Regions from separate parts of the Bradyrhizobium quebecense genome, predicted to be linked through region 4. Evidence: predicted binding sites of a transcription regulator. Region 4 holds the regulator's gene; each other region holds the start of a gene.
What was found. The regulator PhoB, encoded in region 4, activates phosphate uptake and scavenging genes when phosphate is short. The targets are predictions, from matches to a motif close to TGTCATNNANCTGTCAT.

Region 1 (7,435 bases), 3.1 Mb from region 4:
CTGTCGGCGCCGATCAACCAGGTCCGCCCGCTGATGGGCGCCGATCTCATCATCGTGGTGTTCGCGGTGGTCGTGATCGGCGGCATGGGTTCGATCATGGGCTCGATCATCACCGGCTTCGCGCTCGGCGTGATCGAGGGACTGACCAAGTATTTTTATCCCGAGGCCTCCAACACCGTGGTGTTTGTCCTGATGGTGGTGGTGTTGCTGGTGAAGCCAACGGGACTGACGGGACGGGCGGCCTGATATGTCAGCATTGACCGACGATACACTTCCGATGACGCCGCGCGCGATGCGCGACGAGATGATCGTGTTCGCCGTGATGGCGGCGCTGCTCGCAGTGGTGCCGTTCACGGGGATCTATCCCTTCTTCGTGATGCAGGCGCTGTGCTTTGCGCTGCTCGCCTGCGCCTTCAACCTGTTGATCGGCTATGGCGGCCTGCTGTCGTTCGGCCACGCCATGTTCCTCGGCACCGCCGGCTACGTTTCGGCGCATGCGCTGAAGGTGTGGGGGCTGCCGCCGGAGCTCGGCATCGTGGCCGGTACCGCCGCGGCGGCCTTGCTCGGCCTCGTCACCGGCTTCATCTCGATCCGCCGCCAGGGCATCTACTTCTCGATGATCACGCTGGCGCTGTCTCAGCTGCTCTATTTCATCTATCTGCAGGCGCCGTTCACCCATGGTGAAGACGGCATCCAGGGCATCCCGCAGGGGCACCTGTTCGGGATCTTCGACCTGTCGAAGCCGACGGTGCTCTACTACGTCGTGCTGGTCGGATTCCTTGCCGGCTTCCTGCTGATCTACCGCACCATCAACTCGCCGTTCGGGGAGGTGCTGAAGTCGATCCGCGAGAACGAGCCGCGCGCGATCTCGCTCGGTTACAAGACCGACCAGTACAAGATGCTGGCCTACATCCTGTCGGGCACGCTGGCGGGCTTTGCCGGCTCGCTGAAGGTGTTCGTGGCGCAGAACGCCTCGCTCACCGACGTGCACTGGTCGATGTCCGGCGAAATCGTGCTGATGACGCTGGTCGGCGGTCTAGGTACCATCTTCGGCCCGGTGGTCGGCGCGTTCGTGATCATCGCCATGCAGCAATATCTCGCCGGTTTCGGCCAGTGGGTGACGGTGATCCAGGGCGTGATCTTCGTGGCCTGCGTGCTGCTGTTCCGGCGCGGCCTGGTCGGCGAGCTGGCCCACCTGCTGCGGCGATCGCTGTAGGGCAGGGCACGCGATTTGCTGCCGACTTAGCGGTGGACGACCGCCGGTTCGGGCGGTCGGTCCGGGTATTTTCCCCGCCAGATGCTCTATGACAGTTCTGTGACAGTCGCTAAAAGGGCTGTCCCGGAACGATGGAACTGAGACATGCTGCGCTGGTTTCGCGCCTTTCTGCCCAAGGAAGAGCGATTTTTCGACCTGTTCGCCCGCCACGCCCAGACCTCTGTGCAGTGCTCGCTGGCGCTGCAGGACATGCTGAAGGGCGGCGAGGAGACTCCGGTCTTCTGCCAGCGCGTCAACCAGTTCGAGAACGACGCCGATAGCGTCACTCGCGAGGTCCTGACCGCGGTTCGCCGTACCTTCATCACCCCGTTCGACCGCGGCGACATCAAGAACCTGATCACCGCGATGGATGACGCGGTCGACCAGATGCAGTCGACCGCAAAGGCGGTGATGCTGTTCGAGGTGCGGGAGTTCGAGCCGCCGATGCGCGAGATCGGCACCCTGATCGTCGAATCCGCCAATCTGGTCGTCCGCGCGCTGCCTCTGTTGCAGGCGATCGGCCAGAACGTCTCGATGCTGACCCAAATCACCGAGGAGCTGACCAAGCTCGAGGGCCGGGTCGACGATCTCCATGATATCGGGCTCAAGGAATTGTTCTTGAAGCACCGCAACGCCAACGCGATGGACTTCATCGTCGGCGCGGAAATCTACGATCACCTCGAGAAGGTGGCCGACCGCTTCGACGACGTCGCCAACGAGATCAACTCGATCGTGATTGAACAGGTTTAGGGCAGGGACATCACGTGGACGCCACGCTGGGTCTTCCGGTCCTGACCATCCTGATCGCGGTCGCGCTGCTGTTCGATTTCCTGAACGGCCTGCACGATGCCGCGAACTCGATCGCGACCATCGTCTCGACCCGCGTGCTGCGGCCGCAATATGCGGTGTTCTGGGCGGCGTTCTTCAACTTTGTCGCCTTCGCGGTGTTCGGCCTGCACGTCGCCAACACGATCGGCACCGGGATCATCGATCCTTCGGTGGTGGACGCGACCGTGATCTTCGCCGCGCTGGTCGGCGCGATCGCCTGGAATGTGATCACCTGGGCGCTCGGCATTCCCTCGTCGAGCTCGCACGCGCTGATCGGCGGCCTGGTCGGCGCCGGCATGGCCAAGGCAGGCATCTCGGCGGCGGTGTGGAGCGGGCTCACCAAGACCTTGCTCGCCATCGTGCTGTCGCCGCTGGTCGGCTTCCTGCTGGCGCTGGTGCTGGTTGCGATCGTGTCCTGGCTCTCGGTGCGCTCGACGCCGTTCGCGGTCGATCGCGCCTTCCGCATCCTGCAGTTCGCCTCGGCGTCGCTCTATTCGCTCGGCCATGGCGGCAATGACGCGCAGAAGACCATGGGCATCATCGCCGTGCTGCTCTACTCGCAGGGCCATCTCGGCGACAAGTTCGAGATTCCGTTCTGGGTCGTGCTGGCCTGCCAGAGCGCGATGGCGCTGGGCACCCTGATGGGCGGCTGGCGCATCGTGCGCACCATGGGGCTGCGGATCACCAAGCTGACGCCGATGCAGGGCTTCTGCGCCGAGACCGGCGGCGCCGCGACCCTGTTCATCGCGACCTATCTCGGGGTTCCCGTATCGACCACCCACACCATCACGGGCGCCATCGTCGGCGTCGGCGCCGCGCGCCGGCTGTCCGCCGTGCGCTGGAACGTGGCAAGCTCGATTGTCTACGCCTGGGTGATCACGATCCCGGCCTCGGCTGCGGTTGCAGCCGCGACCTATTGGGCGGTGCAGGCTCTGAAGTAGCGTTTTCGAGCGAAGTGGAAGCCGGTTCGCGTCAAGAAAACGCGTCCAAAACAAGCAATCAACCGACCAGCTTCAGCCCGACGATGCCGGACACGATCAGCCCGATGCTGGCAAGCCGCATCGCGGTCGCGGGTTCGCCGAGCAGGATGATGCCGAGCGCCGCGGTGCCGACCGCGCCGATCCCGGTCCAGACCGCATAGGCGGTTCCAATCGGCAGCGTCTTCAGCGCGATGCCGAGCAGGATCACGCTGCCGGCCATCGCCGCGAGCGTCAGTACCGATGGCACCAGCCGCGAAAAGCCCTCGGTATATTTCAGCCCGATCGCCCAGCCGATCTCGAGCAGGCCTGCGGTGAACAGAATGGCCCAAGCCATAACGAACCCTCCGGATAAGGCAGGGTCGTCCCCGCGGATGGTATGGTGAGGAGAAGGTCGTCCTTCCGGTTCCTATATGTGGGTGGTGCGGCCATCCCGCATTGCGACAAAACGCCCTTGATTGCGCCCGTTTTCCCTGCCAAACGCTGCCCGCCATGTCTGATACCGCTGTTTCAACCGAATCGCCGTCCCGCTCGCCGCTTTCAGAGGAAGTGGCGCGACGGCGCACCTTTGCGATCATCTCGCACCCGGACGCCGGCAAGACCACGCTGACGGAAAAGCTGCTGCTGTTCGGCGGCGCCATCAACCTCGCGGGCCAGGTCAAGGCCAAGGGCGAGCGCCGCAACACGCGCTCGGACTGGATGAAGATCGAGCGCGAGCGCGGCATCTCGGTGGTCACCTCGGTGATGACCTTCGAGTTCAACGACCTCGTGTTCAACCTGCTGGATACGCCGGGCCACGAGGACTTTTCGGAAGACACCTATCGCACGCTGACCGCGGTCGACTCCGCGGTGATGGTGATCGACGCCGCCAAAGGCATCGAGGCGCGCACGCGAAAACTGTTCGAGGTGTGCCGCCTGCGCGACATCCCGATCATCACCTTCATCAACAAGATGGACCGCGAGAGCCGCGACACGTTCGAGCTTCTGGACGAGATCGAGAAGACGCTGGCGCTCGACACCACGCCGATGACCTGGCCGGTCGGCCGTGGCCGCGATTTCCTCGGCACCTACGACGTCGTCAATGGCGGCGTGCGGCTGCTCGAGGGTGGCGGCGCCAAGACCGGCGCCACCGAGCAGATCGACATCGCCGATCTCGGCAAGCGCAATCCCAATCTCGACGTCGCCGAGGTCAGGGATGAGCTGGCGCTGGCCTCGGAAGCCTGCAAGCCGTTCGAGCTTGCGGCATTCCGCGAGGGGCATCTGACGCCGGTCTATTTCGGCAGCGCGCTGCGCAATTTCGGCGTCGGCGATTTGCTGGAGGGGCTCGGCAAGTTCGCGCCGGCGCCGCGCGCGCAGGATTCCGATCTGCGCAAGGTCGAGGCGGCGGAGCCGCGCATGAGCGCGTTCGTGTTCAAGATCCAGGCCAACATGGATCCGAACCACCGCGACCGCATCGCGTTCGCGCGGCTGTGCTCCGGCAAGCTCGTCCGCGGCATGAAGGCCAAGCTGGTGCGCACCGGCAAGAACATGAGCCTGTCGAGCCCGCAATTCTTCTTCGCCCAGGACCGCTCGGTGGCGGATGAAGCCTTCGCCGGCGACGTCGTCGGCATTCCGAACCACGGCACCTTGCGGATCGGCGACACCCTGACCGAGGGCGAGGATCTGACCTTCGTCGGCGTGCCGAGCTTCGCGCCGGAAATCGTCCGCCGCGTTCGGCTGACGGATGCGATGAAGGCGAAGAAGCTGAAGGAAGCCTTGCAGCAGATGTCGGAGGAGGGCGTCGTGCAGGTGTTCCGTCCGCGCGACGGCGCGCCGGCGCTGGTCGGCGTGGTCGGTCCGCTGCAGCTCGACGTGCTGAAGGCGCGGCTCGATGCGGAATATTCTCTGCCGGTCGAGTTCGAGGTCAGCGAATTCTCGCTGGCGCGCTGGATCTCGTCCGACGACCGCAAGAAGTTAGAGGCCTTCGTCGCCGCCAACAATTCCGGCATCGCCGACGACGTCGATGGCGATCCCGTGTTCATGGCCAAGAACGAGTTCTATCTCGGCTACACCCGCGAGCGCGCCGAAGGCATCATCTTCTCCAACGTCAAGGACGTGAAGAAGAAGGCGTAGCGCCGAATACGATAGCGCCACATACTCAGTGTCGTCCCCCGGCTCGACCGGGGGACCCAGTACGCCGTGGCTTATCCGTTCGATCACTGCCGTCTCTGGAATACCGGATCGCCCGGTCGCGCCGGGCGATGACAATTGTGGTTACGGCGCGCGCAAGGAATTGAACGCGGCCCCGCTTGATGCGGTCCGGCCGCGGTACCATTTTCCCCGGAGCGCAATCCGGGTCCGTCTGCATGCTCCGACGCGTCGTCATCTGCCTCGCTTTTGCCGTGCTGGCCGTTGTGCTCGCGAACGCTGCCTCTGCGCAGCAGCGGCAGCAGACCAATCCGGCGCCGTTCGCACACACGCCTTGCAGTGTGCTCGACGAAGGGCCTTGCATCCCGTCCTATTGCAGCGTGTTCAATCACGGGCCGTGCTTTCCCGAGATGGATTATCCGTACGGCGAAAATCTCCAGCTCACGATCCTGACGGTGCCGCCCGAGGACCAGGCCGCGAAATACCGCAAACCGGATCATGATCTCAATACCATCGGCGATCTGTTCGCCGCGCTACGTTCCTGCTGGGCGCCGCCGCCGGCGGATGATGCGCGCGAGGGCATGCAGATGTCGGTGCGCTTCAGCTTCAAGCGGACCGGGGAGATGATCGGTACGCCGCGGCTGACGTTCGCGACCCGGGGCATCCCGCCGGATACCCGCACGACCTACCTCAACGCGATCAACGCCTCGCTCGGCGCCTGCCTGCCGCTGAAATTCACCGGCGGGCTCGGCGGCGCGCTGGCCGGCCGCCCGATCATGATCCGCTATGTCGACAATCGGGATGTACAAGATCTAAGTCACTGATGTATCAAGAATTTATCAAATTTCTTTTGAAAGAGTCGGCGGCGCTACCGGAGCGTCGGTTAAAAATGTCTTGCACTATCACGAAATCGTGATTGCCCTCAGGGCACATACTGAAGAAAGTTTTAAGTCGAGCAGCAGCATTCTACTCTCCGATATCACGGGGAGAAAAGAATGCTGACGATCAACTTGCTCAATAACCTTCACCTCACGATCGATGCGGCGACATTGTCGGCGTTCGTGGCAGCCATGGCTCTGGTGCGCCGATTAGGGCGAGAGACGCGGTGATGGAGAGAAGCTTATCGATCTTTATCTTGCGGTGAAGCTGGCCCCAAACTGTAATCGCTTGCCTTTCGGAAGCAAGCTGTTGAGCAAAAGTACGCTGCCAACGTTTGACACGCTTCTTGCATTTCGCGTTGGCGCACTGTGGGAGTTTCATAGTTAGAAGAGGGTCAGTTCCTTCTGCGCCAATCTTTTGAGTACCCGACCAAGGAAGGCTCAGACAACGTGCCTTTCTAAAATCGCGTCCTGATAGTGACTTCCTGACTTGCGCCTTATGGTAGTCGAGCTAGCTGGGGAGAAGGAGGAGGGCGAACGATGAAAGATGCTGAATTGCGCGGGCTTGTTTTGAAAGCCCTGTACGATGTGAGACACACGCATACGTATGCCAACTTTGACACGACTCCCGGTTTGCCTGCTGTGGATCGCGATACTTTGCGAAATATCATCATTCAGCTTACAGAAAAAGGCTTAGCGAAATACACTTCGGTATATGCGGGTACAATATCAAGTGCGCGGATATCAGCGGAGGGCATTGATGTGGTGGAAGGAAACACCGTTCCGCCAATCTCAATCACGTTTGACAACAGCATAAGCGTACGCGCCTCCCAAAACGTCCAGATCGGTCAAGGCAACACGCAGACCGTCACGATGGAAATCAGCAAGCTCATAAACGCCATCGATGGCGGAGTCGGATCTCTGCAGGAAAAGGAAGAAGCAAAATCACTTCTGAAGAAAGTCGTAGATAACCCGCTCGTAAAAGCAACGATTGAATGGTGGGCTAAATCACATGCCGGAGCTTAAAAATCGGCGGTAAACTATCGACAGGGATTGGCGGGCACATCGTTGCTTTCAAATAATCGTTCGAAGCAACCGCGGGAGCGCGAGTTCGATTCAGCGAGCCGCGAAACTCGGCGCATCACGTCTGGTGACTTTGCTGGAACGATCGCCGTTCAACTCGCTGCAGTCCGTTACTTGAGTTTGTGAGATGTCCTGACGAACTCAAATCGAGATGTTAGCGTTCTACGTATATGCTGCATTACTTCAAAAAGCTCGTCCCACTGATCTGCTGCGCTTGCGGCGAGCAGGGGTGGATCTGAGAGCTTTGCTTGTATGCTGCTGCTTTTTGCGTCTTGTACGACACCGCT
Region 2 (7,435 bases), 4.3 Mb from region 4:
GTGCACGTTCTCGCGGGCCAGCGGATCAAGTGTCATCGGATCGAACGACTCGCCGCCGATCTCGAGCTCGCCCTTCCACATGCCCTGGCCCCATTGCTGATGACCGTAGCCGAGGCCCTTCATCTGGAATTTCAGGATCGGGTCGAGCGCGATGGTGGAGGTGTGGCCGTCGATATCGACCAGGTCGATTTCAGCGGACTGCGCCAGCCGGGTGTTCGGGACGTATTTGACACGGTGCCGCGCGGTCGCCATGCGGCGGTCGCGCCCATCGACGACCCCGGGGATCTCGGCCTCGCTTCGGTAGAGCGGCGCGGTGATGCCCTCGCGGACCAGCGCCTCGCCCTGCGTCCCGTCGAAGAAGATGGCGTGCGAGATGTGGTCGTCCCAGACCAACGGGGCCCAGAGGAAGAACACGCTCGGCGGCGGCATCGGCGCGCCGCCGACATCGCTTTCGCCGACATTGCGAACGCCCCAGGAGCGATCCTTGGTGCCGTAGCACGTGTGATCGTCGACTTTGATCTCGCCATCGGGGTGGCGCACGACGCCGCTCCAGCGGCCGAACTGGTCGAACCGGGTCGAGTCCATCGCGCGGCGGTCGCCGGACCAAAGCGTCTGCCGTGCTTCCTGGATCGCGGCCGTGCGTGCGGAGAAGGTCAAATCGCAGGCGAGACCCGTTGCATTGTCGTCGAGCACGACCCGCGTCCGCCGCATCGGCTCGATGACCTCCAGCCTGAACGGGCCGACCTGCATCTCGGTGCGCTCGAGCGGCGCCCGCCGCGAACCGTAGAAGCAATGCTGCCGTCCACCACGCTCCACGACGCTGAAGGCGCAATCGAGGATCTTGCGGTGCGGGTAGATCGCGATGCCGATGCCGAAATAATACGCGCCGTCGGCGGTGTAGCCGTTGAACCAGGTTCGGTCATAGACATTGCGGTCGCTGGTCGAGGGAACCGCAATCGGCTCCGGCGTCTGGTGGATGGGGAAGTCGTCCAGTTTGTTGAGCACGCCGATCCCTTTCGCTGTCTTGACGTTGTCTTCACGGGAACCATTTCGCCCGATCGCGCTTCAGTCTTGCCAGTATGAAAAACTGTCGTGGTCCAGCGCTTGCGCGCAGGCGCCACGGGTCATTTTCAGGAACAGTGCGTCGCCCCGCTCGGAGCGCTGGACGCTGAGCGCCGAGACGACGCCCATCATGATGCCATGCAGCGTGTAGCGCCGGTAATCCCGCCAGCAATCATCCCAGCCATAGTCCCGCACGCCGCGCCGGATCAGCTCGGAATGATAGAACCGCACCAGATCGGCTTCATGAAGCCGCCGCTCGGACGGATCGACACCGGCCGACAGGAAATAGGCAACGTCGACGATGCCTGGCCCCACCGTCAGCGTCTGCCAATCCAGCGTGGCCATCGGACGGGTGTTGCCGCGCACCTCGAACAGCATGTTGTCGAGCCGGAAGTCCGCGTGCTGCAGCGTTCGCGGCACCGATCGATCGGACTGGTAGCGCGGTATCGCGTCCGGAAGCCGGTCGATCAGATCCAGGAATTCCGGTTCGATTACGCCGTGATATCGCTCCTTGTAGTGACCGATGATGGCGGGCAGCACCGCGCGAAGATCCCTGCGCCGGCTTGCGGCGACCACGAAGCATTGCACCGCGTCGAGCGTCGGGTCGTTCCATCGCGGCGCATGCAGCGCGGCGGCCTCGGCCATCGCCGTCAGGCAGTCCGCGATCGCGCATCCGGCGAGCTGGTCGCCCGGGCGTGCGGGCGCCAGATCTTCCAGGATCAGTGTGAAGTCGTCGGTGGCAGGATCGATTTCGGCGAGGATCGGCCGCGGGGTGTGAATGTCGACGGTGGCCGCCAGCTCGCGATAGAACGCGACCTCGCGGATGTAGAGCGTGTGCGCGGAACCGGAGCGGCGGCTGTCGGGATCTGCGGCCGGGAATTTGCCGACGACGCTTAAGGGCGCGTTCGGCTCATCGCCGTCATAGGTCAGATGAAATCGATAGCTGTCGCCGACGAGGCCATTGCCGACCGGCTTGCAGACGAGTTCGACGACCTTCACCTGGTCGATCGCACCGGCTTCGCGCAGCGCCTGCGTCATCCACTCCGGATCGATCCGCGACGGATCGGCCGTGAGCAAACTCATCGGTTTCCTCCCATCCCCGCGTATCCCCTTGGGGCGTCACCACCGTTTCGGCCGCGTGTTGCACGGCCGGATTGAGGACGGGGTGATCGTTGCGCAAATCATACAGGCGATGTCATGGCTTTGGCAAAAGCCACGCGCCGGCCTGTGGGGATATCTCGCGAGTTGCGTAGGTGCGTAGGGCGGGTTAGCGCCAGCGTAACCTGCCGCTTCTGCTGGTGGGATGGTGGATTACGCCTTCCCCCTTCGCTCGTTGAGCTTCGACGGACGCTGCCTGCCAATCCACCCTACGCAGCGACTCCTACCAGCCCTCCAGCACGATCTTGCCGCGCGACTTGCCGCTTTCCAGCAGCGCATGGGCGCGCTTGAGGTTGGCGGCGTTGATGGTGCCGAAGGTCTGGTCGAGCGTGGTGCGCAGCACGCCCTTGTCGATCAGGTCGGCAACGTCGTTGAGCAGATGATGCTGCGCGATCATGTCAGGCGTCTGGAACGATGAGCGCGTGAACATCGATTCCCAGTGTACCGACACCGCCTTGCCCTTGAACACGGCGACGTTGAATTCGGCGGGATCGTCGATCAGGCCGAACTTGCCTTGCGGCGCGATGAAGTCGGCGATCGACTTGTAGTGCTGGTCGGTGAAGGTGAGGCTGGCGACGAGGCCGACCGGCGGCAGCCTCAAGCTCTCGATCTGCTCCTTCATCGGCTGCGAGTGATCGATCACCGCATGCGCACCGAGATCGCGGCACCACTTCTGAGACTCCGGCCGCGTCGCGGTCGCAACCACGGTCAGCCCGGTGAGGCGGCGCGCGAGCTGGATCAGGATCGAGCCGACGCCGCCGGCGCCGCCGGTGATCAGCAGCGTACGCGGATCGAGGCTCTTGCCCGGCACCGCGCCGAGCCGATCGAACAGCAGCTCCCACGCGGTGATCGAGGTCAGGGGCAGGGCGGCGGCCTGCGCGAAGGAGAGCGATGCCGGCTTTTTGCCGACGATGCGCTCGTCCACCAGATGAAATTCCGAATTGGTGCCCTGGCGCTGGATCGAGCCCGCGTAGAACACTTCATCGCCGGGCTTGAAGAGCGAGACGTCGGGCCCGACGGTATCGACCACGCCGGCCGCGTCGAAGCCGAGGATCTTGTAGCTGCCGTCGTTCGGCGCCGCGCGCTTGCGCACCTTGTAGTCGACCGGGTTGGCCGAGACGGCCTTCACCGCGACCCTGACGTCGCGTCCCTTCGGTTCGGGCTTGGCGATCTCGAAATCGACGAGCGAATCCGCCGCCTCGATCGGCAGCGATTTTTGATATCCGACGGCCTTCATGCCTGGTCTCCGTGGTGGGCGATTGCCTGCCGCCTTACCTGTCGTGCTGGCGTCCTTTTGGCAAGTACTGTAAAATCAGGGAACTAGTCCCTGTTTGTATACTATTGGAAAATTACCGATGAAACGGAAGAATTTCGCGCGCCGGCCGGGCTGCGCGGTCGAGGCGGCGCTCGACCTGATCGACGGCAAATGGAAGGGCGTGATCCTGTATCACCTGCAGGCCGGCACCCAGCGCTTCGGCGAGCTGCGGCGGCGGATGCCCGGCATCACCCAGCGCATGCTGACCAAGCAGCTGCGGGCGCTGGAGGACGACGGCCTCGTGACCCGCAAGGTCTACGCCGAGGTGCCGCCGCGGGTCGAATACACGCTCTCCGAACTCGGCGAGAGCCTGCGCCCGGTGATCGATATTTTGAAAGCCTGGGGCGAGGGCCATCAGGAACGGCTGTCCTGTGCGCCGGCGCCGGAAGTCGTTGTGAAGAAGTCGAAGCGCGCGGCCTGACAATTTGTAATGAAGAAGGCCGGGAGCGATGTCGCTCCCGGCCTTTGTTGTCGGCGCTGATCAGATTGCGTCAGAACGCAACCTGCGTGCGCAGCGCGACTGCGTCGAACTTCGAGCCGGCATCCACAGGCGATGTCGCCGAGGCCTGCTTGGCGATGTCTCCGTGCAGGTAGTTCAGCATGAAGCGGACGTTGTTGTTGACGTACCAGTTCAGCGCGGCGGTGTAGACGGTCTGCCGTCCGCCCGCGATGCCGACGGCCTGGCCGACCTGGTCGTTGAGGTTCATCGTGCTGACGCGGCCGGCGATTTCCCACGCGCCCATGCCGCCGCCGGCAAGCGAGAACGGATCGTGCGGCTTGATACCGCCATAGGAGGCCGTTGCCGGATTGTAGGCGTGATTCTCGCCGGTCAGCACGTAGCCGACCTGCGCGTAACCGCCGTCGAATTTCAGGCTCGGCGCGCCGAACGGCGGCAGCCCGGTATTCGCAGAGCGGTCGACATTGAACCAATAGTACTCGCCTTGTGCGATGAACGGGCCGTAGGTCGCTGCCGCCTCGACGCCGTAGACCTGCGCGCCCGAGACGTTGGCGATCGCACCGGTCGAGATCAGCGTCGTCGGGTCGATGCGCAGCTCGGGCCGGTCGTTCAGCGTGAGCGTCTGCGCCTGGGTGAGCTGGTTGCGCGGCGGCTGAACCAGCCATTCCGCATCGGCGCCGATATGCACCGAGTAGTTCTTGCCGCTGATCGGATTGCCGGCGACGCGGATGACACCGCCATACTGCTCGGACGTGCCGGCCGGCGCGGCTGACGACGCGGAGTGAATCGCGCCCGTCGTCGGTCCCGTGACATAGCCGCCGATCCAGAGCTGGTCGTTCCACCATCGGGTGCCGGCGCCCGAACGGAAGTCACCGGCCGCGATGTTCTGTGCGATGATGCCGACCGAGGCGCGCTCCATGAACAGGATGTCGTTGGAGCTCGTCGATTCGTCCAGCGTCCACGGGATGTCCATGATGCCGCCTTCGATCGCCATCTTGCCCCCGAACGGCTTGAAGCCGGTGTAGCTCAGATAGGCATTCTCGACGCCGGAGGTGCCGCCGCCAGGCAGCGATCCCGGTGCCGCGCCGCCGAAGTCGTAGATCAGCGCGTAATTCCAGTCGCCGAAGAATTTGCCGACGATGCCGATGCGGGCGCGGCGGAGGTTCTCGCCGCTGTCGAGCTTCTGCGGCGAGGTACTTGCGGTGTTCGGACGATAGTCGTAGCCGCCGACATCCCAGTGCACGCGGCTCGTGATCGCAACGCAGTTCTGTTCATCCGCAGTGCAGATCGTCGGCCGGTTGTTCGGCAGCGTCACCACGACGCCCGACGGCGCGACCGGGCCCTTGACCGGGATCGCGGCGTTGGCGCTTGCGACCCGCGCGGCCTTGGCATCCGCCGCCTTCGCGTTGGCATTCGCGCTGGCTGCGGTCGCAGTATTGGCATTGGTCTGCTTCTGCAGCTTGTCGAGCTTCTGCTCGAGCATCTTCAGCTGCTGTTTCAGCAGCGCGATCTCCGCGTCGCTGCCGCCTCCGGCCGATTGCGAATAGGCCGGAGAGGCGGCGAGCGCCCCCGCCAGCCCTATGGCGATTGCACCGACTTTTGTCGCACCCATTGTGCACCCCTGTTGTGTTTGAATTCCCCACTCACTCACTGAAACGTCCTAGGAGTTGATCGTGACTGACGCACGACAGCGCCGCCTAGCATCGCAGTTCCGCTTGTTGTCCGCGGGCAACAAGCGGAGCGGTGCAGTGAGATGACAGTCATCATAGAAGCTTGGCGGCGCGCTTCAACGCTGCTGCCGCCGGTTTTGCACCGGTCCGGCGGGGGCCAGTTATCCGGCCGGGCGCCCTTCAATTGCCCGGCGAACACGCCTATATTCCGGCGTTTCCACGAGAGGTGAGAATGCTCCGACCCGTCCGCTTCGCTGCCATATCCGCTCTGTGCACATTGGCTTTCATAGGGAATCTATCCCCGTCCGCGGCCCAGGACCGCCGCGTGCCGTCCTCGCAGGCCGAGCTCCAATTGTCCTATGCGCCGATCGTGCAGCGGGTGCAGCCGGCCGTGGTCAACGTCTACGCCGCCAAGACGGTGCAGAACCGCAATCCGTTTCTGGACGACCCGATCTTCCGCCGCTTCTTCGGCGTCCCGGGGCAACAGCCCGAGCAGATGCAGCGCTCGCTCGGCTCCGGCGTGATGGTCGATGCTTCCGGCCTCGTGGTCACAAACAATCACGTGATCGAGGGCGCCGACCAGGTGAAGGTCTCGCTCGCCGACAAGCGCGAATACGAGGCCGAGATCGTGCTGAAGGACAGCCGCACCGACCTCGCGGTGCTGCGGCTGAAGGAGACCAACAGGGAGAAGTTCGCGATGCTCGACTTCGCCAATTCGGACCAACTGCAGGTCGGCGACGTCGTGCTGGCGATCGGCAATCCGTTCGGCGTCGGCCAGACCGTGACGCACGGCATCATCTCGGCGCTGGCGCGCACGCAAGTCGGGATCACGGATTATCAATTCTTCATTCAGACCGACGCGGCGATCAATCCCGGCAATTCGGGCGGCGCGCTGGTCGACATGACCGGCCGGCTCGCCGGCATCAACACTGCGATCTTCTCGCGCTCCGGCGGTTCGCAGGGCATCGGCTTTGCAATCCCCGCCAACATGGTGCGCGTGGTGGTGGCCTCCGCCAAGAGCGGCGGCAAGGCGGTGAAGCGGCCATGGCTTGGCGCGCGGCTGCAGGCCGTCACGCCGGAGATCGCGGAGACGCTCGGGCTGAAGCTGCCGACCGGCGCGCTGGTCGCTAACGTCGCGCCGAACAGCCCGGCGGCGAAGGCCGGGCTCAAACTGTCCGATCTGATCGTCGGGATCGACGGCCAGGCTATCGACGATGCCAACGCGTTCGACTATCGCTTCGCGACCCGTCCGCTCGGCGGCAGCGCGGAGATCGAGGTGCAGCGCGCCGGCAAGCCGGTGAAGCTCACCGTGCCGCTGGAGACCGCGCCCGATACCAACCGCGACGAGATCGTGCTGACCGCGCGTTCGCCATTCCAAGGTGCCAAGGTTGCCAACATCTCGCCGGCGCTGGCCGATGAGCTGCATCTCGACGCCGGCGCCGAGGGCGTCGTCGTCACCGAGCTCGCCGATGACGGCACGGCTGCCAATGTCGGCTTCCAGAAGGGCGACATCATTCTCGCGGTCAACAATGAGAAGATCGTGCGGACCAGCGACCTCGACAAGGTATCGAAGGCGGGGTCGCGGATCTGGCGCATCACGCTGGTGCGCGGCGGCCAGCAGATCAACGTGACGCTCGGCGGATGAGCCCGAAGAGACCGCACGAAGCCAGCAATCTCTTTGCCGCGGCGGGGATGGAGCAGGACGCGCCACACCCGCTGCCGGACCGGTTGCGCCCGCGCACGCTGGCCGACGTCGTCGGTCAGGATCACATC
Region 3 (7,435 bases), 3.1 Mb from region 4:
CTTTTTTTGACTTGCGGATAAAGGCCCGGTCGAGAGTAGGGAAACGAGCAGGCAGGAAGCAGTTTTGGATATCGCGCCTGTGCACCTTTGGTAAGGTGAGGTCGGCGAGACGCCATTGCTATTATCAATCCTTGAATTGCGCTTAGGAACTCTTTCGTCAACTGGCTGAAGAACCCGATGAATGAAACCGATCGAGAGAGCGACAATCCCGCGGTAGCCCGGATTCGCGGCCGCTACCCGCAATACACGCGGCGCCGGTTGGAAGGCTTTGCCGAGCGGCTGCAACAGAAGATTCACGCCGACCGCGCGCCGGTCACCTCGCTCGAAATCGCCGGTCCCACTGAGCGGATCAGCGTTGCGGAAGCCCTCGAGCTCGATTACCGGCCGGTCGCGTTGGGCGAGACGCTGGGGCCGCTCTGGGCGACCTACTGGGTGCGGGTCGCGGCGGTCGTACCGGAAGCCTGGGCCGGCTCGCGCGTCGATCTCTATTGGGACAGCCGCTCGGAAGCGCTGCTTTGGCTCGACGGCCGCTCGTCGCAAGGCCTCAATCCCGGCCGTCACACCGCGCCGCTCGTTCAGTCGGCGCGCGGCGGAGAGACCGTCAACTGCCATGTAGAAATTGCCTGCAACGGCCTGTTCGGTGCGTTCTGGAACGACCCGCAAGCCTACGCGCTGGCGGCGTGCGAATTGCGCCGCTTCGACCCCGAGGCTTCCGGGTTCTATTTCGACTACGAGGTGCTTCGCCAGCTCGAGGCCGATCGGGATCCCACGATAAAGAGCAGGTCGTACGGAACTGTTGGCGAGACGGCGCAGCCGGCGCTTGATCGGACCTGGGCGGGACGCCTGCTGCACGATCTCAACCGCGTTTGCAACATCGCCGATCCCGACGATCGCGTGACCTGGCCGGCGGCGCGGGAGATCCTCACCACCTTGCTGGCGGCGCGCAACGGCACCATTGCCCACGAGATGTCGGCGATCGGCCACGCCCATCTCGACACCGCGTGGCTGTGGCCGCTGGCAGAAACCCGCCGCAAGGCGCAACGCAGCTTCTCCACGGCCGTCGCGCTGATGGACCGCTATCCCGATTTCAAGTTCGCCTGCTCGCAGGCCTATCAGTACGCTGTGATCGAGGAGAACGACCCCGACCTGTTCGCGCGAATCCGCGCCAAGGCCGCGGCCGGGCAGTGGATTCCAGTCGGCGGCAGCTGGATCGAACCGGACTGCAACCTGCCATGGGGCGAGTCGATCTGCCGGCAGTTCCTCTATGGCCAACGCTACTTCGAGCGCGTGTTTGGCGCGCGCTCCACCGTGTTCTGGAATCCCGACGTGTTCGGCTACGACGCCCAGTTGCCGCAACTGATGCAGTCGGCGGGGATGTCGCGCTTTCTCACCCAGAAGCTATCGTGGAACAAGTTCACTTCGCCACCGCATCACAGCTTCCATTGGCGTGGACTGGACGGCAGCACCGTGCTGGCACATTTCCCGCCGGCGGACACCTACAACGGATCGGTGCAGCTTGCCGAACTCCGCTATCACGCCTCCAATTACAAGGATGCCGATCGATCGCCCGAAGCGCTCTATCTGTTCGGATATGGCGACGGCGGTGGCGGCGCCGATGAGACGATGCTCGAGGCGTTGCAGCGGATGCAGGATCTGCAGGGCCTGCCGCGGATTCAAATCCGCACCGCCGACGAATTCTTCGACCGCCTGGCAAAGTCTGCGCAGAATCTGGCGACGATCGAGGGCGAGCTCTATCTCGAATATCATCGCGGCACCTACACCACGCAGTCCGAGACCAAGCGCCTCAACCGCGCCTGCGAGGCCGGCCTTCAGGCACTCGAATTCGTGGTCGCGGTCGCTGCCGCCTGGCAGCAATCGGCGCCGTCCGCGCAGGAGATCGAAGGCCTGTGGCGTACGCTGCTGGTCAACCAGTTCCACGACATCATCCCCGGCAGCAGCATTCGCGAGGTCTATGAGCGGGCGGAGGTCGAGCTGGCCGGGGTCGCCGAGGAAGCCAACCGCCGTTCGCAGACCGTGCTGGCCACACTGTGCGATTCCGGAGGTGCCGGCTGGACGCCGGTCAATACGCTGGGACGCGCGCGCACCGAGATCGTGTCCGATCCCGACGGGGTACTTCGCCATGTCGCCGCCGCGCCCTTTGCGGCGGGAGAAGCGATAGCGATCGACGACCGCGTCATTGTCGCCGCCGATGCGGACGGCTTCGTTCTGTCGAATGCGCAACTCACGGCACGTCTTGATCGCACCGGACTTGTCCGGTCGCTGCTGCATGTGGCGAGCGGCCGCGAGAGCTTCGCATCACCGGCAGCGCGCTTGCTGCTGCTCGATGACAGGCCGCTCGATTTCGAGGCTTGGGATATCGATCCATTCGCGCTGGAGACCGCGCGCGACGCGGGAGGGGAGGTGAGTTGCGAGGTGCTGTCGGATGGCGGGCTGCGCGGCGAAGTCCGTTTCGAGCGCGGGATCGGACGCGCGAGCCGGCTCTCCCAGGTGATCCGCCTCGATGCCGGCGCGGATCATCTCGCATTCGAGACAATCGTCGATTGGCAGGAGCGCAAGACGACGCTGAAGGTCATGTTCCCGGTGGCCTGTCACGCATCGAACGCGACCTATGAGACCATGTTCGGCGCGACCGAGCGGCCGACCCATGCCAACACCGATGCCGATGCGGCCAAGTACGAGGTGCCGGGCCATCGCTGGGCCGATCTCGCCGAGCCCGATTTCGGCGTGTCGTTGTTGAGCGATTGCCGTCATGGCTATTCGGCGTTTGGCAACCAGCTCGCGCTGACGCTGCTGCGCGGCTCCGAGTTGCCTGATCCACAGGCCGATATCGGACGTCACCGGATGCGCTACGCAATCTACCCCCATCAGGGTGATTGGCGCACGGCCGACACCGTCGGGCGCGCTTTGTGCTTTGAGCGTCCGATGCTCTGGGCCAAGGGGCAGCCGCGCGCGCCGCTGCGGCAGTCGTTCCTGACCACGGCGCCGGCCAACGTGATCGTCGATACGATCAAACCCGCCGAGGATGGCGAAGGTTGGGTGGTGCGGCTCTATGAGAGTGCGGGCGTTCGTGCCGCCGCGACGCTCGATTTCGGCGTCGACATGTCGTCGGTGTGGATGAGCAACACGTTGGAAGATCGCATCGCTGCCATTCCGACCGAAGCGCGGAGCTGCCGTTTGTCGCTGCGGCCGTTCCAGATCGTAACGCTGCGGGTTTTCCGGCAGTGACGCAGGCGCGCTCGGCGATGCCGGGCGCGCCGTGCTGCGGCGTCACCAGCCCAGTTCACGCAAGTAAGCCGCGCGGGCGGCAACGCCGGTGTGGGTGAAATCGGTGAACACCCCATCCACGCCGAGACGGAAGAACTTCAGATATTCCAGGCTCGGGTCGCCGCGATAGTCGGCGGCGAGATACTTCTTCTCGTTCCGGAACGTGAAGACATGCACGAACAGGCCGAGCTTGTGCGCGTCGGCAATCACGCTGGTAGCGTCCTGCGTCGAGGCATCCGCCGTCGATCCCTTGTAGGGCGTGCCGTCGGCGTTGTTGCCCTTCCACGGTGAGATCTTGTAGGGGACGATATAGGCCTTCCACGGACCGATGCCGTCGGCATAGGTCTTGATCTCCGCGAGGCCCTCGGGCGTCAGCATCGCATCGAAGGTGCGGCCGTCACCCGCGACCGTCCAGTCGTACGGACGGGAATTGGCGATGTTGTTGAGCAGCACCTTGCCGGTCTTGAAGTCGACGCCGTTGCCATCGATGAGCTGCACCTGCCGCGTTTCCAGTCCGTGGCTGCGCATATATTTCAGGCTGCCGGGCTCGAAGCTCTGAACGATGATCGGCGCGTCCTTCGCGTTGAGGCCGTTATCCCTGATGATCTTGATCAGGGCGTCCTCGAGCGGGTGGCTGCCGGGCGCGCCGCAGCCATTGGCGATCGCCTGGGCATTGTTCCAGGTCGGATTCTTGGTTTCCGGATAGACCGCGATCGGACGCCCCGTCGCCTTGCTCTTGGCTTTGGCGATGTCGATGATGCCCTGGAAACTGATGATCGGAAACTTGCCGTTGAACAGTTTTGGCCGTTCGTTGGCCGCATCATAGGTGGTGCCGGCGATCCAGCTCTTCAGCTCGTCCATGGTGAAATCGGTGATCGACCAGTCATTGGTATGGTCGTCGCCATCGACGATCAGCGCTTTCAGCACCGATTTGGGATCGGCCGGATCGATGAGGTCGGTGGGATACTCGGCCGGCCCGCTGGTCGGCGTTTGCGCCCATTTCACCTTGACGCCAACGCCCGGCGCGGTGCGCTTGCGTTTCGCGACGTCCGCATTGGTCTTCGCCGCTTCGGCGACGTTGGTGTTGTCGCCGAGCCATGGATTGTGGCGTGCCACCAGCACGCAATCCTTGGTCAAATGCAGGTCCTCTTCGAGCGCGTCGGTGCCGAGGTCGGCGGCCAGCTCATACGATGCCTCGGTCTCCTCGGGCACCAGGCCCGGCACGCCGCGATGCCCGATCACAAGCGGCTGCTTGCCGTCGACGGTCAGGAACGGCTTGGCGCCGGCCGGCGCCGGGCCGGTTTGCGCTGATGCCATCGACGGCAGCAGGACCGCCAAAGCCGCCGCACCGAGCAGCATCGCGCCAACATGCACCTTCCATCGCGAACGAATCTGCCTCACGGCCAAATCTCCATCTTTTGCGTGGCATCGGGGCGATGCCATAAAGGCCGAGCCGAACAGGGCCGACGCCGTTGTTTTCTTGTCGCAATCTTCTGACAGTCCGATGACTATTCGGCGAGGCGGGCCGACACAAGCTTCTGCGCCGCGCCGGAGGGCGAACAGTCCGCACCTCATTGCGGCTTGCGGCCGGGCGCGGCGCGTTGTCAGCGGTCGATCCGGACGCTCATGCCGGGTTCGAGACCTTCCGCGGCGCCTGCTGGGTCGAGACGCAGACGCAACGTGTTGCGGTCGTGATCGCCGATCACGCGCTCGGCCTGCCAGGTGGCGAACACCCCAAGCGGCCGCAATTCGGTGATGGCAGCCTTGGTGGCGGCGCCGGAACCGTTCGGTATCACGCTCACGGTCTTGCCCATCGCAAGACCGTCGAGATGGTCCTCGCGCACGTTGAATGACAGCCATTGCTTGCCGGCCGCAGCAATCATCAGGATCGGCTGGCCCGCACGAACGTTCTCGCCCACTTCCGCGGCGATCACGCTGACCACGCCGTCGACCGGCGCGCGCAGCACCATCTTGTCGAGACGGCGCTCGAGCACCGCGACGGCGGCCGCAGCCGCCTGCACCTGTGCGTCGGCGATGGCGCGCTCCTCTTTGGTCGGCCCCGCCGCGGCGGCATCGTAATTCGCCTGGGCCGCCGCCACGCCGGCGCGCGCGGCGGCAACGTCGTTCTCGGCCTGGTCGAGCGCCTGCTGGGTTTCAAAGCTCTGGCTCGCCAGCGTGGTGATCCGCTTGAGCTGGGTCTCCACATAGTCGAGCCGTGAATTGGCCTTGGAGATCGCGGCTTTCAGCGAGTCGATCTGTTCGCGGCGTACGCCGGCATAGACGTTGTTGCGGCTCGCCACCGCGGCGGCGAGCGCGGCCCGCGCCTGGTCCGCCTGTGCGCTCAACTCGACCGCGGAGAGTTTGGCGAGGACGTCGCCCGCGTGCACCTTGGCGCCTTTCTCGACCGCGATCGACACCAGCTGGCCGTTCACTTCCGGCTCGATCCTGACCTCGGTCGAGCGGACCACGCCGACGATCGCGGGCGCCGGCGTCGCGCGGCTCTCGGCGTAGATCAGCGCGCCCGCGACGAGCACAACGGGGATCGCGACAATGGCTGCGCGCCTAGCGTTGGGCATGTTACTGTCCTCTCTTGAACACCAGCGCGGAGATCACGGCGAGCACGAAATAGCCCAGCGCCAGGCACCACAACCTGAGCCAGTCATGCGAGACCTCCCAGATGCTGGCGCCGAGCTGGTTGATACGCACGAGGCCGTCGATCGCCGAGTCGGCCGGGAACAGCCGGCCGAGCGCCGTGGCCGCAGGGGGGATGGCCTCGCGCGGCCAGGCGAAGCCGGCGGTGAAGAACTGCGGCAGGCTGGTCGCCAGCAGCAGGATGGTCGCGTTCTCCGGCCGCGTGAACCAGGCGCCGATCGCCTGTCCCAGGAAGCTCGTCGCCAGCAGGAAGACGGTCGCCAGCGCGAAGATCTGCGGCAGATGGCCCAGCGTCGAGAAGCCATAGATCCGCGGCAGCACGATCAGATAGAGCGCGAGCGCCGGCAGATAGATGGTCAGATGGGCAACGCCGCGCCCGAACACGCCCGCGACCGTGTTGCGGGAATTCGCCAGCGCCGTGCCGGTCAGCATCGCCGCGCCGATCAACAGCGTCTGTTGTAGGATCAGGATGAACGCCGCCGGGACGATGTAACTCGCATAGCCGCCGACCGGGTTGAAAATCGGTTGCAGCAGGACGTTGGCCGGGCTGAGGCTCGCGAGCTTCGCCTTGACCAGGCTTCCGTCGGCGCGGGCGCCCCGCGACACCAGTTCGGATGTCAGCGTGCCGATCGCGGTGGCGACGGCGCCTGCGGTCGACCGGAAGATGAACAGATAGGTGGCGTCGGCGTAGACCGGGATGTGCGCGGTGAGGCCCTTGAGCACGTCGCGTTCGGTGCCGGGCGGAATCTGCACGGCGGCAAATGCATAGCCGCGGTCGATGGCGGTGCTTGCCTCCGCAAGGGTGCGGGCGCGCACCGTCACGCTCAATGTGCCGCTGGCATCGAGCGTCTCCACGATCTGCCGTGAGAGATCGCCGAGATCATTGTCGACGACCGCGATCGGCAGCTTGCGCAGGATCTGGTTCAGATAAGGCTGCGGATAATAGATGCCGTAGACCAGCGGCGCGAGGAACAGCAGGCTGAAGGCACTGCGCGTTCCGAGCACGCGCCGCCACTCCGCCGCGAAGGCGCCGCCGACGCCCGATGGCGCCGGCTCGCTCGCTGGCGGCTCCTCGGGCCGCGCCGTCGCAAACCAGCCCCGGCGCGTCAGGCTCGCCATGCGCAGCAATGCGAGCGCGGCAAACAGCAACGTGAGGCCTGCGAGCGCCGCGAAGGGAATTGCCGATTCCGAGGCCGGCAATCCGCGCGCCGCTTGTCCCATCAGCACCGACATGTACCAGCGCAGCGGCAGGATCGCGCTCCAGACCTGCGCAAACGTATTCATGCCGATGGTGGGAAAGCCGACACCGGCATAGCCGAAGGCAGGGGAGGCGATCAGGCCGGCAAGGCCGAGCCCCGTCGCGAGGTCGCCGACCAAAAGCTGCAGCAGGGCGCCGAGCGACAGATAGGCGATGATCAGAAGCAGGCCCGCCGCGATGATCAGCAGCACATCGCCCTTGAAGGGAATCTGCAGCACGCCTTCGAGGATCAGCGGCTGG
Region 4 (7,435 bases):
GTTGTCGCTGGTGCGCGCCTGCGCGGTGTTCGTCTGCATCGCGGCCGCGGCGCTGGTGCCATGGCGGCTGCATGATGCCGGCACCTCGCGCGAGGATGTCCGCCACGGCAATCCGGTCGAGGCGACCGCCGTCAGCGCCGTCGTCGCCGGCATGCCGGACCCGGCCGTGCTGCTCGACCGTGCCGGCCGCGTCATCCATCTCAACACCGCCGCGGCCCAGCTGGCGCCGGCCCTGCGCAAGAACGAGCTGGCGCAATTTGCCCTGCGTTCGCCGGAGATTATCACTGCGTTGCGCGAGGCGATCGCGACCACCGAGCCGCGCCGCGCCACCTACTCCGACCACGTTCCGGTCGATCGCTGGATGGAATTGGTGATCACGCCGGTGCCGGTGCCGACCCAGTTCGGCGGCACCGAGAAATGCATGCTGATGACCTTCCACGATCTGACGCCGCTGCGCCGGGTCGAGGAGATGCGCGCCGATTTCGTCGCCAATGCCAGCCATGAGCTCCGCACGCCGCTCGCCGCCTTGTCCGGCTTCATCGACACGCTGCAGGGGCCGGCCCGCGAGGACGCCCGGGCGCGCGAGCGCTTCCTCGGCATCATGCACACCCAGGCCACCCGCATGGCCCGGCTGATCGACGACCTGCTGTCGCTGTCGCGGGTCGAGCTGTCGGCCCATGTGCGGCCCGAGGCGTCGATCGATATCGTGCCGATCATCCGCCAGGTGGCCGACGGGCTCGAGGCGCTGGCCAGCGAGCGCCAGGTCGAGATCGACGTCGACCTGCCGCCGACCTCGGTCACGATTGCGGGCGACCGCGAGGAACTGCTCCGCCTGTTCGAAAACCTGATCGAGAACGCCCTCAAATACGGCGCCTCGGGCGGCCGCGTCATAGTGTCGCTCAATCAGGCCGTTTCGGGCGCATCGGGCGAGGGGAGCCCCGAAATCCGTGTCATGGTACGGGATTTCGGCCCTGGCATCGCCCCGGAGCACCTGCCGCGGCTGACCGAGCGGTTCTACCGGGTGGACGTCGGCGACAGCCGTAACCAGGGCGGAACCGGCCTCGGATTATCGCTGGTGAAACATATTCTTAACCGTCATCGCGGGCGTCTTCTGATCGAGAGCGTGCCGAACAATGGCGCGACCTTTACCGCCTGTTTTCCCCGGCCGAAGACCCCGTTACCGACCCAAAGCTAAGCGTTTTCAGTCGCTTAGTACTGTCATCCAACTGTCATCCAACCTTCGTAAAAGCAGCACCGACCGCTCCTAGATGGACCGGCGTGGGCGCGATCGGGCGCAATTGGCGCTTCGCTCACAAGATGGAGACCACCCCATGAATTTCATCAAAGCTATCGTCGCTGCCGGCCTGGTCGCCGCTTCGACGTCGGCCTTCGCTGCCGATATTACCGGCGCCGGCGCAACGTTCCCGTTCCCGATCTATTCGAAATGGGCTGACGCCTACAAGAAGGACACCGGCAATGGCCTGAACTATCAGTCGATCGGTTCCGGCGCCGGCATCAAGCAGATCCAGGCCAAGACCGTGACCTTCGGCGCGACCGACGCGCCGCTCAAGGCCGAGCAGCTCGAGAAGGACGGCCTCGTCCAGTGGCCGATGGTGATGGGCGCGATCGTTCCGGTCGTGAACCTGGAAGGTGTCAAGCCGGGCGATCTCGTGCTCTCCGGCGAAGTGCTCGGCGACATCTATCTCGGCAAGATCACCAAGTGGAATGACGCGGCGATCGCCAAGCTCAATCCGAAGCTGACCCTGCCGGCCGACGCGATCACCGTCGTGCGCCGTTCGGACGGTTCGGGCACCACCTTCAACTTCACCGACTACCTCTCCAAGTCGAACGCCGACTGGAAGTCCAAGGTCGGTTCCGGCACCGCGGTCGAGTGGCCGGTCGGCGTCGGCGCCAAGGGCAACGAGGGCGTTGCCGGCAACATCGGCCAGACCAAGAACGCGATCGGGTATGTCGAATACGCCTATGCCAAGCAGAACAAGCTGACCTACACCGCGCTGGTCAATAAGGCCGGCAAGACCGTACAGCCGACGATCGCCGCCTTCCAGGCTGCTGCGTCGAACGCTGATTGGTCCAAGGCTCCCGGCTACTACGTGATCCTGACCGACCAGCCGGGCGAAGCCTCCTGGCCGATCACCGCGGCGACCTTCATCCTGATGCACAAGGACTCGACCGACAAGGCGGCCTCGCAGGAAGCGCTCAAGTTCTTCAAGTACGCCTTCGAGAAGGGTGGCAAGGCGGCCGAAGAGCTCGACTACATCCCGATGCCGGAATCGGTCGTCAAGCTGATCGAGAAGACCTGGTCCTCGGACATCAAGAGCTAAGTCCGACGCTTTGAACAACACCTGTGCCGCCTCCCAAGGGCGGCACAGGTCGACCGATTGAGATCCGGGCTCCATCACCGCGGCAAGAAACGCGGGGCGGGGACCGCGGTTCGCGCCCCGGGTGGCGCAAGCCGGACCGACGCCCGGCCAAATGCGTCAGTGAAGATCGCTTCGGGGCGTAGCGGTTTGCGTAGCTTTCACATAGTAATGAGGGGATTGGCGTGGCAGACATGGCTGTTCAGAGCGATGTGATGGAAGCCGCGGGACCTTACGATCGCGCCAAGGCCCTCAGCGCCTTCAAGCTCGGTGATCTCACCTTCTATTGGATCACCCGTGTCTCGGCGATCTCGGTCCTGTTGATCCTCGGCGGCATCATCCTGTCGCTGATCGCCGGCGCCTGGCCGGCGATGAAGGAGTACGGCTTCGCCTTCCTCTGGACGCAGCGCTGGGCGCCCTCGGCCGATCCGCCGGTGCTCGGCGCGCTCGGCCCGATCTACGGCACCTTGATCACCTCGGTCATCGCGATGCTGATCGCCATTCCGGTCGGCATCGGCATCGCCATCTTCCTCACCGAGCTCTGCCCGCAAATGCTGCGCCGCCCGATCGGCATCGCCATCGAGCTACTCGCCGGCATTCCCTCGATCATCTACGGCATGTGGGGCTTCTTCGTGCTGGGCCCGTTCCTGGCCAACACGTTCCAGCCCTTCATGATCCGGATCTTCGAGGGCGTCCCGGTGCTGGGTGCGGTGTTCGCAGGTCCGCCGTCCTATCTCAGCCTGTTCAACGCCGCGCTGATCCTCGCGATCATGGTGCTGCCCTTCATCACGGCAATCTCGGTCGACGTGTTCAAGACCGTGCCGCCGGTCCTGAAAGAAGCCGCCTACGGCATGGGCTGCACCACCTGGGAAGTCGTCCGCAGCGTCGTGATCCCCTACACCCGGGTCGGCGTGATCGGCGGCATTATGCTGGCGCTCGGCCGCGCGCTCGGCGAGACGATGGCGGTGACCTTCATCATCGGCAACTCGTTCCGCATCTCGTCGTCGATCTTCGCGCCGGGCACCACGATCTCGGCGGCGATCGCCTCCGAATTCGCCGAGAGCGACGGCCTGCACCAGTCCGGCCTGATCCTGCTCGGCCTCTTGCTGTTCGTGCTGACCTTCTTCGTGCTCGCCGGCGCGCGGCTGATGCTGATGCGGCTTGAAACGAAAGCGGGGAAATAGGGCCATGAACCCGATCTACAAATCCCGCCGCCGCAGCGACATCGTCATTCGCGCACTCTGTGTCGGCGCGGCGCTGTTCGGCGTCACCTGGCTGGCGCTGATCCTGTTCACGCTGGTCTATAACGGCCTTGCCGGCCTCAGCGTGCAGCTGTTCACCCAGAACACGCCGCCGCCGGGCTCGACCGAAGGCGGCCTGCTCAACGCCATCGTCGGCTCGGTCATCATGACGGTGATCGGCGTCGGCATCGGCGCGCCGCTCGGCCTGTTCGCCGGCACCTACCTCGCCGAGTACGGCAAGCACGACAAGCTCACCTCGGTGATCCGCTTCATCAACGATATCCTGCTCAGCGCACCCTCGATCATCATCGGCCTGTTCATCTATGGTGCGGTGGTGGTGCCGATGCGCGGCTTCTCGGCGATCGCAGGCAGTCTCGCGCTCGCCGTGATCGTGATCCCGGTCGTGCTGCGCACCACCGAGGACATGCTGCTGCTGGTGCCCAATCCGCTGCGCGAGGCGGCTTCCGCGCTCGGCCTGCCGCGCTCGCTGGTGATCAAGCGGATCGCTTATCGTGCTGCGCGTAGCGGCTTGATCACCGGCGTGCTGCTGGCGACCGCCCGTGTCGCCGGCGAGACCGCGCCGCTGCTGTTCACCGCGCTGTCGAACCAGTTTTTCAGCTGGGACTTGACCAAGACGATGGCCAACCTGCCGGTGACCATCAACAACTTCGTGCAGAGCCCCTACGCCTACTGGAAAGAGCTGGCGTGGAGCGGCGCACTGCTGATCACATTCACCGTGCTCGCGCTGAATATCGGCGCGCGTATCCTTGGTGCCGAAAGGGCCGCAAAATGACCGAGCTCTCCGTTTCAACCAGTAACCCGAGCCACGTTGCACCGCATACGCCGCTGCCGGAAGCGCCGCCGAAAGTCACGGTGCGCAACCTTAACTTCTATTACGGCGAGCACCACGCGCTGAAGAACATCAACCTGACGCTGGGTACCAACCGCGTCACCGCGTTCATCGGACCGTCCGGCTGCGGCAAGTCGACCCTGCTGCGGATCTTCAACCGGATGTACGACCTCTATCCCGGCCAGCGCGCCACCGGTCAGCTGATGCTGGACCAGACCAACATTCTCGATCCCAAGCTCGACCTCAATCTGCTCCGCGCGCGGGTCGGCATGGTGTTCCAGAAGCCGACGCCGTTCCCGATGACGATCTACGAGAACATCGCCTTCGGCATCCGCCTCTACGAGAAGATCTCGAAGTCCGAGATGGACGACCGGGTCGAGAAGGCGCTGCGCGGCGGCGCGCTGTGGAACGAGGTCAAGGACAAGCTGAACGCTTCCGGCCTGTCGCTTTCCGGCGGCCAGCAGCAGCGCCTGTGCATCGCGCGCACCGTGGCGGTGCGGCCCGAGGTGATCCTGTTCGACGAGCCGTGCTCGGCGCTCGATCCGATCTCGACCGCCAAGGTCGAGGAGTTGATCCAGGAGCTCTCCGAGGACTACACGATCGCAATCGTCACCCACAACATGCAGCAGGCGGCGCGCGTCTCCGACAAGACCGCCTTCATGTATCTCGGCGAGCTGATCGAGTTCGACGACACCAACAAGATCTTCACCTCGCCGAGCGATCGACGGACTCAGGATTACATCACCGGCCGGTTCGGCTGAGGAGATACAAGATGGCTTCTGAACATACCGCCAAGGCATTCGACAGCGACCTGCAGGAGTTGACTCGCCTGGTCGCCGAAATGGGCGGCCTCGTCGAGCGGATGATCACCGAGTCGGTCGACGCGCTGATCCGTCGCGACGTCGCGCTCGGCAAGCGCGTGGTCGCCGCCGACATCGAGATCGACAAGCTGCAGCGCGTCATCGAAGAGCGCGCGGTGCTGACGATCGCCCGCCGCCAGCCGATGGCGATCGACCTGCGTGAAATCGTCAGCGCGATGCGCGTGGCCACCGACCTCGAGCGGATCGGCGACCTCGCCAAGAACATGGGCAAGCGCGTCGCGGCGCTGGAAAGCGATTTCCAGCCGCTGAAGCTGATCCGCGGCCTGGAGCACATGACCGACCTCGTGCTGTCGCAGGTCAAGTCGGTGCTCGACGCCTATGCCGCGCACGATCTGCCGGCGGCGATGAACGTCTGGAAGGGCGACGAGGAGGTCGATGCGATCTGCACCTCGCTGTTCCGCGAGCTCTTGACCTACATGATGGAGGATCCGCGCAACATCTCGTTCTGCATCCATCTGATGTTCTGCGCCAAGAACATCGAGCGGATCGGCGATCACGCCACCAACATCGCCGAAACCGTGTTCTACATGATCGAGGGCCAGCAGATCACCGACAAGCGCCCGAAGGGCGACATGACCAACTTTGCCACCACGGTGCCGGGTACCTAGGACATGATCCGCAGGCGCGGGGCCGGATTGTCTTCACGACAAGTCGTCTCCGCGGGGATTATGGTCAGGAAAGTAAGCGTTTCGGTTTGCGTCTGGGCAACGGATCACCACAGAGAGAGAATTTAAACCGATGAGCGCACGCATTCTGGTAGTCGAAGACGAGGAAGCGCTGACGACACTGTTGCGCTACAACCTCGATGCGGAAGGCTACGATGTCGAAACGGTCGGGCGCGGCGACGATGCCGACACCCGCCTGAAGGAGCGCGTTCCCGACCTCGTGGTACTGGACTGGATGCTGCCGGGCCTGTCCGGCATCGAGCTGTGCCGCCGCCTGCGGGCGCGTCCCGAGACCAAGCAGCTTCCGATCATCATGCTGACCGCGCGCGGCGAGGAGAGCGAGCGCGTGCGCGGGCTTGCCACCGGCGCCGACGACTACATCGTCAAGCCGTTCTCGGTGCCGGAATTGCTGGCACGGGTGAAGGGCCTGCTGCGCCGCGCGAGCCCGGAGCGGCTTGCAACCGTGCTGACCTACGGCGACATCGAGCTCGATCGCGAGAAGCGCCGCGTGGCGCGCTCGGGACGTCCGATCGATCTCGGTCCGACCGAGTATCGGCTGCTCGAATTCTTCCTCGAGCATCCCGGCCGCGTGTTCAGCCGCGAGCAGCTGCTCGACAGCGTCTGGGGCCGCGACATCTATATCGATGAGCGTACCGTCGACGTGCACATCGGCCGCCTGCGCAAGCTGCTCAATCCGGGCCGCGAGCAGGATCCGATCCGCACCGTGCGCGGCGCCGGTTATGCGCTCGACGACCGGTTTGCCAAGGCCGAGCCGCAGCCGTAAGGCTTGCACGGCAACCTCAAGCCACAACACGGCGTTGTCCCGGCTTTCGCCGGGACGACGCTGGTGGATACTTCCGCGCTACGATCACACAAAAAAATCCCCGCTTTCGCGGGGATTTGTTTTTGCAGTCCAGGCAGTTTCCCGAGTGCTACTTGATCTGTGGCTTCGCCGACGGCCGGCGGCGATCGTTGGCGGGCTGGTAGGCAACGCGCGAGTGATGCGCGCAATAGGGCAGGCCGGCGAGCGCCTTGCCGCCGCAGAAGAAGAATTCCGGGCTCGAGGGATCGCCGACCGGCCAGTGGCAGGTGGCCTCGTTGAGCTCGAGCAGCGACAGCCGCTGGCTCATCGGCACCACGTTGTCGAAGGAGATCGGATCGGGCTCCATCTCGACCTCGAAGGCGTGCGCAAGCGCGGTGTTGCCGCGCGAGACCGGGCGCGCCACCCGCATCATGTGCTGGGCGGGGCGGGCCTTGCGCTGCCGCGGCGCGGCCGTGGAGGGGGCCTTGGCGCGGCCGGAGAGGCCGAGCCGATGCACTTTGCCGATCACGGCGTTTCGCGTCACATTGCCAAGTTCCGCCGCGATCTGGCTGGCCGAGAGGCCGGATTCCCAGAGCTTCTTCAGCTGCTCGACGCGAT

Region 1: the regulator PhoB is predicted to act here: its motif matches at 1,305-1,321, upstream of HU230_RS10025 (DUF47 domain-containing protein).
Region 2: the regulator PhoB is predicted to act here: its motif matches at 5,666-5,682, upstream of HU230_RS16925 (OprO/OprP family phosphate-selective porin).
Region 3: the regulator PhoB is predicted to act here: its motif matches at 4,779-4,795, upstream of HU230_RS22675 (glycerophosphodiester phosphodiesterase family protein).

Annotation. Positions count from the first base shown of each region.
Region 1 covers NZ_CP088022.1:2,149,679-2,157,113, forward strand. The annotation lists gene HU230_RS10015 (branched-chain amino acid ABC transporter permease) at 1-246, shown strand, start outside; gene HU230_RS10020 (branched-chain amino acid ABC transporter permease) at 248-1,216, shown strand; gene HU230_RS10025 (DUF47 domain-containing protein) at 1,361-2,005, shown strand; gene HU230_RS10030 (inorganic phosphate transporter) at 2,020-3,024, shown strand; gene sugE (quaternary ammonium compound efflux SMR transporter SugE) at 3,083-3,397, opposite strand; gene HU230_RS10040 (peptide chain release factor 3) at 3,553-5,172, shown strand; gene HU230_RS10045 (hypothetical protein) at 5,406-6,011, shown strand; gene HU230_RS10050 (hypothetical protein) at 6,606-7,091, shown strand; gene HU230_RS10055 (hypothetical protein) at 7,259-7,435, opposite strand, start outside.
Region 2 covers NZ_CP088022.1:3,491,893-3,499,327, reverse strand. The annotation lists gene HU230_RS16945 (Rv3169 family protein) at 1-1,005, opposite strand, end outside; gene HU230_RS16940 (phosphotransferase) at 1,066-2,145, opposite strand; gene HU230_RS16935 (zinc-binding alcohol dehydrogenase family protein) at 2,444-3,457, opposite strand; gene HU230_RS16930 (winged helix-turn-helix transcriptional regulator) at 3,576-3,956, shown strand; gene HU230_RS16925 (OprO/OprP family phosphate-selective porin) at 4,027-5,604, opposite strand; gene HU230_RS16920 (DegQ family serine endoprotease) at 5,895-7,307, shown strand; gene HU230_RS16915 (replication-associated recombination protein A) at 7,304-7,435, shown strand, end outside.
Region 3 covers NZ_CP088022.1:4,676,565-4,683,999, reverse strand. The annotation lists gene HU230_RS22680 (alpha-mannosidase) at 178-3,246, shown strand; gene HU230_RS22675 (glycerophosphodiester phosphodiesterase family protein) at 3,289-4,686, opposite strand; gene HU230_RS22670 (HlyD family secretion protein) at 4,890-5,861, opposite strand; gene HU230_RS22665 (ABC transporter permease) at 5,863-7,435, opposite strand, start outside.
Region 4 covers NZ_CP088022.1:7,783,687-7,791,121, forward strand. The annotation lists gene HU230_RS37215 (ATP-binding protein) at 1-1,195, shown strand, start outside; gene pstS (phosphate ABC transporter substrate-binding protein PstS) at 1,332-2,342, shown strand; gene pstC (phosphate ABC transporter permease subunit PstC) at 2,573-3,562, shown strand; gene pstA (phosphate ABC transporter permease PstA) at 3,567-4,412, shown strand; gene pstB (phosphate ABC transporter ATP-binding protein PstB) at 4,409-5,230, shown strand; gene phoU (phosphate signaling complex protein PhoU) at 5,242-5,958, shown strand; gene phoB (phosphate regulon transcriptional regulator PhoB) at 6,089-6,799, shown strand; gene HU230_RS37250 (GcrA family cell cycle regulator) at 6,948-7,435, opposite strand, start outside.